Methylobacterium currus: one gene and its partners. The protein of the gene in region 1 interacts with the protein of each later gene in a pairwise test. Links are inferred from orthologs where the notes say so. Each region holds a gene or a part of one and is shown on either strand. Other genes may lie near its edges. The genes, in order: dnaQ, dnaE and DA075_RS28850.

Region 1 (3,363 bases):
TCACGGAGGGACGCGCCACCCTGGTGCTCGGCGCTGGCGGGGCGGCCCGGGCGATCCTGGTCGGGCTCCTCGAACGCGGGCTCTCCCGCCTGATCGTGGCGAACCGCAGCGCCGAGCGGGCGGAGAGCCTGACCGCCCTCGATCCGGCCCGGATCACCGCGGTTTCCTGGGATTCGGTGCCGGCCCAGCTTCCCGCCACCGGGCTCCTCATCAACACCACCGCCCTCGGCATGGCGGGCCAGGATCCGCTCACCCTCGATCTCGCGCCCCTGCCGGCCGCGGCGGCGGTGGCCGACATCGTCTACGTGCCGCTCGAAACCCCGCTCCTCGCCGCCGCCCGGGCCCGGGGGCTCGCAGGCGTCGACGGGCTCGGCATGCTGCTGCACCAGGCGGTGCCGGGCTTCGCCCGCTGGTTCGGCCGCACGCCCGAGGTCACGCCTTCCTTGCGCGCCCGCATCGTCGCCGACCTCGGGGGTCACGGGTGAGCCGGCCCGTCATCCTTGGCCTCACCGGCTCGATCGGCATGGGCAAGAGCGCCACCGCGGCGATGTTCCGCGCGCGCGGAGTGCCGGTCCACGACGCCGATGCCTGCGTGCACGCCCTCTACGGTCCGGGCGGGGCTGCCGCGTCGGCCATCGGCGCGGCATTTCCCGGGACGCTCGCCCCCGACGGGTCGGTCGACCGCGTCGCCCTGCGCAAGGCGGTGCTCGGCGAGCCGGACCGCCTGCGCCTCCTCGAATCCCTGGTCCATCCCCTGGTGCGGGCGGCGCGGGACGCCTTCCTCGCCACCCATGCGTCGGCGCCCCTCGTCGTCCTCGACGTGCCGCTCCTGTTCGAGACCGGCGGCGAGGCGGGTTGCGACGCCGTCGCGGTGGTCACCGCCCCGCCCGAGGTGCAGCGCGCCCGGGTGCTGGCCCGGCCGGGGATGACGGAAGACGCCTTCGCGCAGATCCTCACGAAGCAGATGCCCGACGCCGAGAAGCGCCGGCGCGCCGACTTCCTGATCGAGACCGATCGGGGCTTTCCCCAGGCCGAGGCGCAAGTCGAGGCGGTGATCGCCGCCGTGACGGCGAGGCGGGCCGGTTAACGCTTCGTCGCTACACAAGGCCCGAACACCTCTCTCGAAGGGAGCCGCACGATGCTGCGCGAGATCGTCCTCGATACCGAGACCACCGGCACCGAGGCCAAGACCGACCGGCTGATCGAGATCGGCGGGATCGAGCTTCTCAATCACATCCCGTCGGGCCGCGAGTTCCACCGCTACATCAACCCGCAGCGGCCGGTCTCGGAGGGCGCGTTCCGGGTCCACGGCCTCTCGGACGCCTTCCTCGCCGACAAGCCGCTCTTCGCGCAGATCCTGCCCGACTTCCTGGAGTTCTGCGGCGACGCGACCCTGGTGATCCACAACGCCGCCTTCGACGTCGGCTTCCTCAACGCCGAATATGCCCGCCTCGGCGACAGGGCCCCGCCGGCGATCGAGCTGGCATCCGTCGTCGACACCCTGGCGATCGCCCGCCGCAAGCATCCGGGCGCGGCCAACAACCTCGACGCGCTCTGCTCGCGCTACGGCATCGACAATTCCCGCCGCACCAAGCACGGCGCGCTCCTCGACGCGCAGATCCTCGCCGAGGTCTATATCGAGCTTCTGGGTGGTAAGCAGACGACGCTCGGGCTGACGGTCGAGGGCCAAGCCGGCCCGTCCGGGCCCTCGTTGCGGGCTGCGCCGATCGCGCATGGCCCCCGCCCGACCCGCAGCCGCCTCACCGAGGCCGAGCTGGCGGCCCATGCCGCCTTCGCGGCGGGGCTGGGGGAGAAGGCGGTCTGGCGGGATTACCTCGGGGAGGCGGGGTGAGGCTTCCGCGTGGACCGGGGATTGCGGCAGGCGAGAAGAGTAAAAATCCTCGCAGGATCGTCGCATGAAGGCGTTCAAGTTTCATGGCAGCGCACTAAGCACCATTCGCCGAAGTAGCCGCCGGTTCGGCGGCGAAAATGATGCGCAAACAAGGAGCTGAGCAGAGTTGCCCGATGCAGATCTGCTTAGACGATCTGCGTGCCGTCCCGTACGCGGCGCGTCGTGACGCGGGATATCAGCTCGACAAAGTTCAGAACGGGCGGAGGGCAGGGTGAGGCGTGGGCTGACATACGCCCTGATGGCGGCAGGAGCGCTGCTCCTGATCGTCGCCGGCCTGCCGATCCTCCTCGTGGGATGGATGATGTGGAGCAACGACAGGGTCGGCGAGTTCCGCGACGCGGCGACGGCGGAACTGCCCGGCCTGAGCGTCACGCTCGAGCGACGGTTCGCTCATCCGTTCCTGGCGGAATATTACCGCAGCCTGACGGTGAAGCAGGCAGGCGGCGGTGAAGCCCGGCTCGACATCGGCATGGATACGGGCGGATTGACCCGCGTCGGGGTTTGTCGCTCCGGAACGGGCAGCATCCTCGTTCACGACGCCTTGGGCACCACCGAGGCGGCGACGGGGACGACAGCCCCCTCGCTCGCGCGGCGACCGGCCCTCAAGGAGAAGTGCCCGGCGTTTCTGGGGTCTTTCGACGTGGATGCGAAGCACGACCTCGCCTTCACGCCGGCCATGCCGACTCTGAAGGATGGCCATCGTCCCTGATGCGGGTGCGGCGAACAATCCCGTGAAGGAGCGTGCCATCGCCCGCATAGGCAACGCGAGCCTCGCGATGCCGGCTCGAGGCGATGACCGGGCGCGCTCTGCCCGGGCATCGTCGTTGTCCGTCGCCTCGACGTTCCGGGGGCCCGGAACGTCTCCAGAGACGCGATATCTACTCCGCCGCCTTCATGTAGCTCTCCACCGGCGGACACGCGCAGACCAGGTTGCGGTCGCCATAGGCATTGTCCACCCGGTTGACCGGCGGCCAGTACTTGTCGACCCGGAAGGCGCCGGCCGGGAAGCAGGCCGCCTCGCGGGAATAGGGCCGCTCCCAGGGACCGATCAGATCTTCGACCGTGTGGGGGGCGTTCTTGAGCGGGTTGTCGGCCCGGTCCATCCGGCCCTCCTCGATGGCCCGGATCTCTTCCCGGATCGCCAGCATGGCGTCGCAGAAGCGGTCGATCTCGCCCTTGGTCTCGGATTCGGTCGGCTCGATCATCAGGGTGCCGGCCACCGGCCAGCTCATCGTCGGCGGGTGGAAGCCGCAATCGATCAGCCGCTTGGCGATGTCCTCGACGCTGACGCCCGCGCTCTTCATCAGCGGGCGGGCGTCGATGATGCATTCATGCGCCACGCGTCCGTGGGTGCCGGTGTAGAGCACGTCGTAGGCGCCGGCGAGGCGCCTGGCGATGTAGTTGGCGTTGAGGATCGCGATGCGCGTCGCCTGCGTCAGCCCGCGCCCGCC
Region 2 (4,749 bases), 2.0 Mb from region 1 along the record:
TATATTTCGCGAGGACGGCATGTTCCGTGCCTGACATATTTATTGTTTCTACGTCAAATCCAAGCGGTTCTGAGCCGGCGCTTTCGTATAAAAGCTCAAACTTGATCAATTTTTTACCTATAGGCTGCTCGCGAATATGCGCAATGACCATGCTTTCGATTTCAGGCCATGTCTTGTATTCCGGTGGCATCGGCGCACCCCCGATTCAAAAATTGAAAATATCATCATAAATTAACGGCAACACTCTCAAAATTTAACAGTCGAATCGCACCGTCGCACCTTGCGGTCAGGGCCTCCACTGCGGTGCAGCGTCCGGCCGTCGTGAGCGGGAGAACCGGACACGTGGTCCGGAGACACAGCGCCACGGGGCCCGGAGCGGCCGCAGCGCCTCGCGTCGCGTCCGGCGCGCCGGACGCCCCGCGGCGATGGATCGACGGGAGCGTGATGGCCGCCGTCGCGAGTTCCGCCATCGCGCGTCAGGCCGCTGGTCCGCCGGCCGGGCGCGAAGGTGAGGAGGCAGAGCATCGCCGCGGCTGATGGGCCGCCCCGGGATCCCGGGGCGCCCTCCCCTCAACTCACCTCCACCTGCACCACCCCGGGCACCGCCCGGAGCGCCCCCGCGATCTGCGGCGTCGCCTGGTACTTGCCCCCGAGCTTCACCTCGACCTCCCGCTCACCCCCGTCGAGGATCAGGATCAACGACACCTCCCCCTCCCCGCGCACCTGCAACCGCTGCTGCACGCTGGAGATCGGGCGCTCGTCGCGCAGGTAGATCCGCATGCCCTTCTGGTGGCGGGAAGCGGCCTGGTCGAGGGGTTCGCAGGTCTGGATGCGGGCGCGCACGTCCTCGCCCTCGGTGCTGGCCTGGAGCTGGAGCACAAGGGCGGCGCCGGGCTCCAGCATGTCGCGGTAGTGCTGGAGCCCTTCCGAGAAGATGATCGCCTCGAAATGGCCGGTCTGGTCGGAGAGGGTCACGATGCCGAGCTTGTTGCCGGTCTTGGTGCGCCGCTCGGAGCGGTCGAGCACGCTCGCCGCGACCCGGCCGACCGTGGAGGTGCCGGCGCGGACCGAGCGGCAGAACTCGGCCCAGGTCTGGACCCGGAGCTTCGTCAGGAGGTCGCCGTACTCGTCGAGGGGGTGGCCCGAGAGGAAGAAGCCGACCGCGTCGTATTCGCGCTTGAGCCGGTCGGCCATCGGCCAGGGCTCGTGGGCGGGGATGCGCAACGACACCTCGGCCGCCGCGACGCCGCCGAACATGTCCACCATGCCGACGGTCTCGGCCTCGGCCGCGCCCTGGGCGAGCCGCATCATCGGCTCGACGGCGGCGAAGGCCTTGGCCCGGTCGGGCTCGATCGCGTCGAGGGCGCCGGCCGCCACCAGGCTCTCCAGGGTGCGCTTGTTGACGAGCTTCGGGTTGAGGCGCCGGGCGAAGTCGCCGAGGTCGCGGAACGGCGTCTCGCCGCGGGCCTGCACGATCGCCTCGACGGCGGAGCGGCCGACGCCCTTGATGGCGGCGAGCGCGTAGCGGATCGCGCCGTCATGCACCTCGAAGGTGACGCCGGAGCGGTTCACGTTCGGCGGCTCGACCTTGATGTTCAGGCGCTGCGCGTCCTGGCGCAGTTCGGCGAGCTTGTCGGTGTTGTCGATGTCGAGCGACATCGAGGCGGCCAGGAACTCGACCGGGTAATTCGCCTTCAGGTAGGCTGTCTGGTAGGTGATCAGCGCGTAGGCCGCGGCGTGCGACTTGTTGAAGCCGTAATCGGCGAACTTGGCCAACAGGTCGAAGATCTCGTTGGCCTTGCCCTTGTCGAGGCCGCGCTCGACCGCACCCTTCACGAAGCGGTCGCGCTGGGCGTCCATCTCCGCCTTGATCTTCTTGCCCATGGCGCGGCGCAGGAGATCGGCGTCGCCGAGCGAGTAGCCGGCCAGGACCTTGGCCACCTCCATCACCTGTTCCTGGTAGACGATGATGCCGAAGGTCTCGGCGAGGATCGGCTCCAGCTTTTCGTGCGGGTACCAGTTCTTCTCGTTGCCGGCGTCGCGGCCGAGCTTGCGCTCGCAATAGACCGGGATGTTGGCCATCGGGCCCGGGCGGTAGAGCGCCACCAGGGCGATGATGTCCTCGAAGCGGTCGGCGCACATCTCGACCAGCGCCTTGCGCATGCCGGCCGATTCCACCTGGAACACGCCGACCGTCTCGCCCTTGCGCAGGCGCTCGTAGGTGAGCTGGTTATCGATCGGCAGCGAGGGTAGGTCGACCTCGATGCCGCGCAGCTTCAGCAGGTCGGTCGCGGCGCGCAGGACCGTCAGGGTCTTGAGGCCGAGGAAGTCGAACTTCACCAGCCCTGCCTGCTCGACCCACTTCATGTTGAACTGGGTCACCCGCATCCCGGTCTTCGGATCGCGGTAGAGCGGCACCAGCTCTTCGAGCGGCCGGTCGCCGATCACCACGCCGGCGGCGTGGGTCGAGGCGTGGCGGTGCAGGCCTTCGAGCTTCCTGGCGATGCTCATCAGGCGGGCGACGACCGGCTCCTCCTCGATCGCGCTCTGGAGCTTCGGCTCGCCCTCGATCGCCTGGGCCAGGGTCACGGGGTTGGCCGGGTTCTGCGGCACCAGCTTCGTCAGCTTGTCGACCTGGCCGTAGGGCATCTCCAGCACCCGGCCGACGTCGCGCAGCACGCCGCGGGCGAGCAGCGTGCCGAAGGTGATGATCTGCCCGACCTGGCCCTCGCCGTAGCGCTCCTGCACGTAGCGGATCACCCGCTCGCGGCCCTCGACGCAGAAATCGATGTCGAAATCCGGCATCGAGACGCGCTCGGGATTGAGGAAGCGCTCGAACAGCAGGCCGAAGCGGATCGGGTCGAGGTCGGTGATGAGGAGCGACCACGCGACGAGGGAGCCGGCGCCCGAGCCGCGGCCCGGCCCGACCGGAATGTCGTGCTCCTTGGCCCACTTGATGAAGTCCGAGACGATCAGGAAGTAGCCCGGGAACTTCATGTTGGTGATGACGCGGATCTCGTATTCGAGCCGGTCGCGGTAATCCTTCTCCGTCAGGCCTTCCGCCGGGCCGTGCTGGCGCAGGCGCTCGGTCAGACCTTCTTCCGCCTGACGGCGCAGCTCGGCCGCCTCGTCGGGGGCGATGGCCTGCGCCACAGCCGTCGTCGCGGCAGCGACCTGCGCCTGCACGGCGGCGCCCTCCGGCGTGCCCTGCGACGGGGTGGTGAGGCTCGGCGCGCCGAAGCTCGGCAGGATGGGCTTGCGGGTGCGCGCCCGGTAGGCGCAGCGCATCGCGATCTCGACGGTCGCCTGGAGCGCGTCGGGCAGGTCGCGGAACAGGTCGGCCATCTCGGCCCGGGTCTTGAAGGCGTGGCGCGGGGTCAGGCGCCGGCGCTTGTCGTCGGAGACGAGGCGGCCCTCCGCCACGGCCAGCAGCGCGTCGTGCGCCTCGTAATCCTCGGGCTTGGCGAAGTAGGGCTCGTTCGTCGCCACCAGCGAGAGGCCGTGGCGATCGGCGAGGCGGATCAGCTCGCCCTCGACGGCGCGCTCGTCGGGCAGGCCGTGGCGCTGCAGCTCGACATAGAGGCGGTCCTCGCCGAAGGCCGCCTTCAGGGTCTCGAGCCGGGCCAGCGCCAGCTCGGCCCGGCCGGCGCGCAAGGCGGCATCGATGGGACCGCCCATGCCGCCGGTGAGCGCGATCAGGCCGCCCGCGCATTCGGTGAGCGCCTGAACGGAGACCCGCGGCACCTCGCCGAGGGCGTTGTCGAAATAGGCCCGGCTCGCCAGGCGCAGGAGGTGGCCGTAGCCGGTCTCGTCCTTGGCGAGCAGCACGATGTGCGGATGCGCGGCGTTGAGCTTCGCCCCGGCCTCCGGCGGCTCGAAGGCGACGCTCAGCTGGATCCCGGCGATCGGCTGGATGCCGGAGCCGGCCGCCTTCTCGGAGAATTCGAGCGCCCCGAACAGGTTGTTGGTGTCGGTGAGCGCCAGCGCCGGCTGCCGGTCGGCGCCCGCGGCCTTCACGAGGTCGCCGATCTTCAGCGCGCCCTCGAGCAGCGAGTAGGAGGAGTGGACGTGCAGGTGGACGTAGCCGACGGGCTTCAGGATCTGCAAGGCGACTCGCTCCTCGTGAGCGCGCCAGGATTCCCGGCAGAGCTTGAGGAGTCACCCCTGAATCACCGCCGCTCCACCGCAGAATCGATGGAACCGCCCTGGCCGTGGCCGCGCCGCAACGGCCGCCCGTCAATGCATCGGCGAGAGCGCCACCGCCCACAGGGCGATCGCGCCGGTGAGCAGGCCCATCGAGGCGACCTCCGTGACAGCGAGGAGGATCTTGCGTATGTTCATGGTCTGTCCCCTTTCGTCGGGTGTATGTTTGTTCTTGTTTTGTTCCGTGTCAAAGGGGGTCCGCGCCGGATCCGGTCGATGTGGTGAACGGTTGGTTGACGGGGCCGGGCTCGGCCGGGAACCATGATCCAGCGACATGGATCTCCGGGGTATGGGGCGACCGCGTTGCGGCTCGATCGTCCACGGCCTATCTAGGCGCAACCTTGACGGTGGGTCGCCGGCCCGCCGGGAGTCATCGTTTTCGTTCTAAGCACGAGGTGGCGCATGGCGCGCGACGTGTCCGACGCGACCCCGCTCGACGCGCGGTCCGAGCTGATCGAGTGGTTCGCGGCCGGCGAGAAGCCGCACGACGCCTTCGCCATCGGCACCGAGCATGAGAAGGTCCCGTTCTACCGCGCCGACCTCTCG
Region 3 (3,574 bases), 3.7 Mb from region 1 along the record:
GCCGTGGGCGAGCCGCGTCACCTTGATCGGCAGGTGGGTCAGGAGCTCGGTGACGTAATGGGCGGTGGTCTGGCCGTCGACCGTGGCGTTGAGTGCCAGGATCACCTCGCGCATCTCGGGCGCGCTCACCCGCTCGACCAGGCGGCTGAGGTTCAGGTTCTCCGGCCGCACCCCGTCGAGGGCCGAGAGCACGCCGCCGAGCACGTGGTAGCGCGCCGTCACGGCGCCCGAGCGCTCCAGCGCCCAGAGGTCCGAGACGTCCTCGACCACCACCAGCATCGAGGGGTCTCGGCTCTGGTCGCGGCAGATCGTGCAGGGATCCTGCGTGTCGACGTTGCCGCATTCGTGGCAGACCACGATCCGGTCGGCGGCGACCCGCATGGCGTCGGCGAGCGGCGCCAGCAGCGTCTCGCGCTTCTTGATGAGCTGGAGCGCGGCCCGGCGGGCCGAGCGCGGCCCGAGGCCGGGCATGCGGGCCAGGAGCTGGATCAGCCGCTCGATCTCCGGACCCGCGACGGCCTGGGGCATGGATGACTCGACTTTCGTGGTGACGATGCGCCTGAATCCCCCTCTCCCCGCGGGCGGGGAGAGGAGGATGCGCACAATCCGGGTTGAGAAAGTCCCGACCTGAGCGACGGAAACGCTAGAACGGCAACTTCATGCCCGGGGGTAGCGGCAGGCCCTTGGTCAGCTCCTGCATCCGCTCCTCCGCGGCCCGCTCGGCCTTGGCCTTGGCGTCATTGAGCGCCGCGACGATCAGGTCCTCCAGGATCTCCTTCTCGTCCGGCACCAGCAGCGAGGCATCCAGGGTGAGGCCCTTCACGTTGCCCTTCGCGGTCATCGTCACCGTGACGGAGCCGCCGCCGGACGCGCCCGAGACCTGGACGGCGTCGAGCTCGGACTGAAGGTCGGCCATCTTCTTCTGCATGGCCTGGGCCTGCTTCATCAGTCCCATGATGTCCATGGCGGCGTCCTCGCAATGTGAGACAGGATTCGAAACGGATGTGGGGTGCCGGCGGGCCGTCGGCTACGGGTCTGCCGGTTACAGATCCGGATCGTCGGAATCCGGCGGCGCCTCGTCGAGGGCCGGGGGCTCCAGCGTCTTGTCGCGCACGTCGACGATCTGGGCGCCCGGGAAGTTCTTCAGCACCGCCTGGACCAGCGGATGACTCGCCGCGCCCTGGTGGCGGCTTTCGACCGCGGCCCTGGCCCGGGCGTCGAGCGTCTGCTCGCCGGTCTCCTGCGACAGGGCCACTACCCAGCGCCGGCCGGTCCAGGCCTCCAGGGCGCGGGCAAGGTCGGTACCGAGCGTCGCGCGTCCGCCCTCGGCGAGACGGAACTCGATCCGGCCGTCCTCGAAGCGGACGAGGTGCACGTCCCGCTCCAGCGCCATCTTCAGGCCGATGTCGCGGCGCTCGTCAGCGAGCGCCACCACGTCCTCGAACCGGCGCAGCCGCGGGCCGGATTCCGCCTTGGCGGCGAGTTTGGGAGCCGGGGCGGGCTGGACCAGCGTCGGGCGCGGCGTCGCTGCGGGAGGCGGCGCGGGGCGGGGCGCCGCCTCGGCCGGGGGCACCTCCGGCAGGCTGCGCGCCAGGGCCGGCGCCGCCGCGGCGGCCGCCGGCCCGCGCAGGGCGACGGGCGCGGAAGCCGGGATCTCGCGTAATGTCGGCGCCGCCTGCGCCACCGGCGCAACGGGTTGAACGGCCGCCGGCGCCCGAGCCGGGAGGCCGACGCTGCCGCCCTCCCGGATCTGGCGCAGGGCCTCGTCCGGCGTCGGCAGGTCGGCGGCGTAGATCAGGCGCACCAGCGCCATCTCGGCCGCCGCCAGCGGCCGGGTCGCCGCCTGCACCTCGGGGATCGCCTTGAGCAGGATCTGCCAGGCGCGGGAGAGGGCCCGCACCGAGAGCCGGTCGGCGAAATCGCCGCCGCGCACCCGCTCGACCTCGCTCAGCGAGGTGTCGGAGCGGGCCGAATCGGGGGCGAGCTTGAGGCGGGTGACGAGGTGAGTGAACTCGGCGAGGTCGGAGAGCACCACGGCCGGGTCGGCCCCGGATTCGTGCTGCGCCCGCAATTCCGCGAAGGTGGCGGGCACGTCGCCGCGCATCGCCGCCTCGAACAGGTCGACGACCCGGGCCCGGTCGGCCAGCCCGAGCATGTCGCGCACCGTCTCGGCGGTGACGTGGCCGGCGCCGTGGGCGATCGCCTGGTCGAGGAGCGAGAGCGAGTCGCGCACCGAGCCCTCGGCGGCGCGGGCGATCGCGGCGAGCGCCTCGGCCTCGGCCGCGACACCCTCGGCGTCGCAGATCTTCTGGAGATGCGCGATCAGCGCGCCCGCCTCGACGCGGCGCAGGTCGAAGCGCTGGCAGCGCGACAGGATGGTGACCGGAACCTTGCGGATCTCGGTGGTGGCGAAGACGAACTTCGCGTGCGGCGGCGGCTCCTCCAGCGTCTTCAGGAAGGCGTTGAACGCCTTCTCGGACAGCATGTGGACCTCGTCGACGATGTAGACCTTGTAGCGCGCCGAGACCGGCGAGTACCGGATGCCGTCGATGATCTGGCGGACGTCGTCGATGCCGGTATGCGAGGCGGCGTCCATCTCCAGCACGTCGATGTGCCGGGATTCCATGATGGCGGCGCAGTGCAGGCCGAGCCGGGGCAGCCGGATCGTCGGCCCGGCATTCGGGTCCTCGGGCAGGGCGTAGTTCAGGCCGCGGGCGAGGATGCGGGCGGTGGTGGTCTTGCCGACGCCGCGCACGCCGGTGAGCATCCAGGCCTGCGGGATGCGGCCGGCCTCGAAGGCGTTCGCCAGGGTGCGCACCATGGCGCCCTGGCCGATCAGGTCGTCGAAATCCTTGGGACGGTACTTGCGCGCCAGGACCCGGTAGGCGGGGGCCGGCTGCCGGGCAGGTTGCGGGCTCTCGGCCGCGCTGAACCCGGGGAGACCCGGCTCGTCGATCGAGGGCGTGCCGGAGGTCTCGTCCATGCGCTCGCAGGGTCGTGAGGGCGGCCCCCGGGATGGGGGCGCACGCGCTCCTGAAAGGGAGTAGGGTGGGAGGCTGGACGAAAACCCGCTCGGTCTCGTTAGGGCTGCTTCCTTCCGGACCTGACCCGGTTGGCGAGTGAAACGTCCCTCGCCAACCTCCCGAGGCCTATATGGCGGGACGAAGCCCGAAACGCAAGCGGGGGTCTGGCCGAGCCTCGAACTCCCGATGGCCGCGAACGCCGTCTGCTCACGGGCCCTTGCTCACCGGCCCTTCCGCCACGGCGCATCGCGCTCCCAGTCGCCGGCCATGATCGACCCGCACGGCTCGATCTCGTCCACGACCTGCGCCAGGTCGTACTTCGCGATCTGGGCCCGCACCGAGGCGGCGTCCTTGTAGGCCGAGGGCAGCTCAGAGTGGTCGGGGATGCCGCAATAGGACCGGATGTCGAGGCCGCTTGCCTGCAACGCCGCGAGTTCAGCGGCGAGCGCGTCGCCGTTCTCCCGCAGGTGCCGGCTGCGCGAAGCGTTGCGGCCGGCGCCGTGCGGGGCGAAGCCGAGCGATCCCTCACGGTCGCGATGCGCGACGATGAG

Evidence for each region.
Region 2: the proteins of dnaQ (region 1) and dnaE interact in binary tests that used the Escherichia coli proteins (3 or more experiments, as listed by UniProt). The link is inferred for Methylobacterium currus from one-to-one orthologs.
Region 3: the proteins of dnaQ (region 1) and DA075_RS28850 interact in binary tests that used the Escherichia coli proteins (3 or more experiments, as listed by UniProt). The link is inferred for Methylobacterium currus from one-to-one orthologs.

Annotation. Positions count from the first base shown.
Region 1 is NZ_CP028843.1:2,596,051-2,599,413, forward strand. The notes cover bases 269-2,995. They hold dnaQ (DNA polymerase III subunit epsilon), read left to right. Parts: upstream 269-1,138; coding sequence 1,139-1,852; downstream 1,853-2,995. Other genes in these bases: DA075_RS12320 (shikimate dehydrogenase), read left to right, coding at 269-485; coaE (dephospho-CoA kinase), read left to right, coding at 482-1,087; DA075_RS12335 (hypothetical protein), read left to right, coding at 2,151-2,621; gcvP (aminomethyl-transferring glycine dehydrogenase), read right to left, coding at 2,791-2,995. Outside these bases: more of DA075_RS12320, read left to right, coding at 1-268; more of gcvP, read right to left, coding at 2,996-3,363. UniProt on the Escherichia coli protein: DNA polymerase III is a complex, multichain enzyme responsible for most of the replicative synthesis in bacteria. The epsilon subunit contain the editing function and is a proofreading 3'-5' exonuclease.
Region 2 is NZ_CP028843.1:558,326-563,074, reverse strand. Bases 371-4,483 are described here. They hold dnaE (DNA polymerase III subunit alpha), read right to left. Parts: upstream 4,108-4,483; coding sequence 571-4,107; downstream 371-570. In the rest of the region: DA075_RS35705 (hypothetical protein), read right to left, coding at 1-190; DA075_RS02590 (glutamate--cysteine ligase), read left to right, coding at 4,606-4,749. UniProt on the Escherichia coli protein: DNA polymerase III is a complex, multichain enzyme responsible for most of the replicative synthesis in bacteria. This DNA polymerase also exhibits 3' to 5' exonuclease activity. The alpha chain is the DNA polymerase catalytic subunit.
Region 3 is NZ_CP028843.1:6,282,002-6,285,575, reverse strand. What follows is about bases 514-3,451. They hold DA075_RS28850 (DNA polymerase III subunit gamma/tau), read right to left. Parts: upstream 2,984-3,451; coding sequence 1,043-2,983; downstream 514-1,042. Other genes in these bases: DA075_RS28840 (RtcB family protein), read right to left, coding at 3,245-3,451; DA075_RS28855 (YbaB/EbfC family nucleoid-associated protein), read right to left, coding at 644-964; recR (recombination mediator RecR), read right to left, coding at 514-528. Outside these bases: more of recR, read right to left, coding at 1-513; more of DA075_RS28840, read right to left, coding at 3,452-3,574. UniProt on the Escherichia coli protein: Part of the beta sliding clamp loading complex, which hydrolyzes ATP to load the beta clamp onto primed DNA to form the DNA replication pre-initiation complex.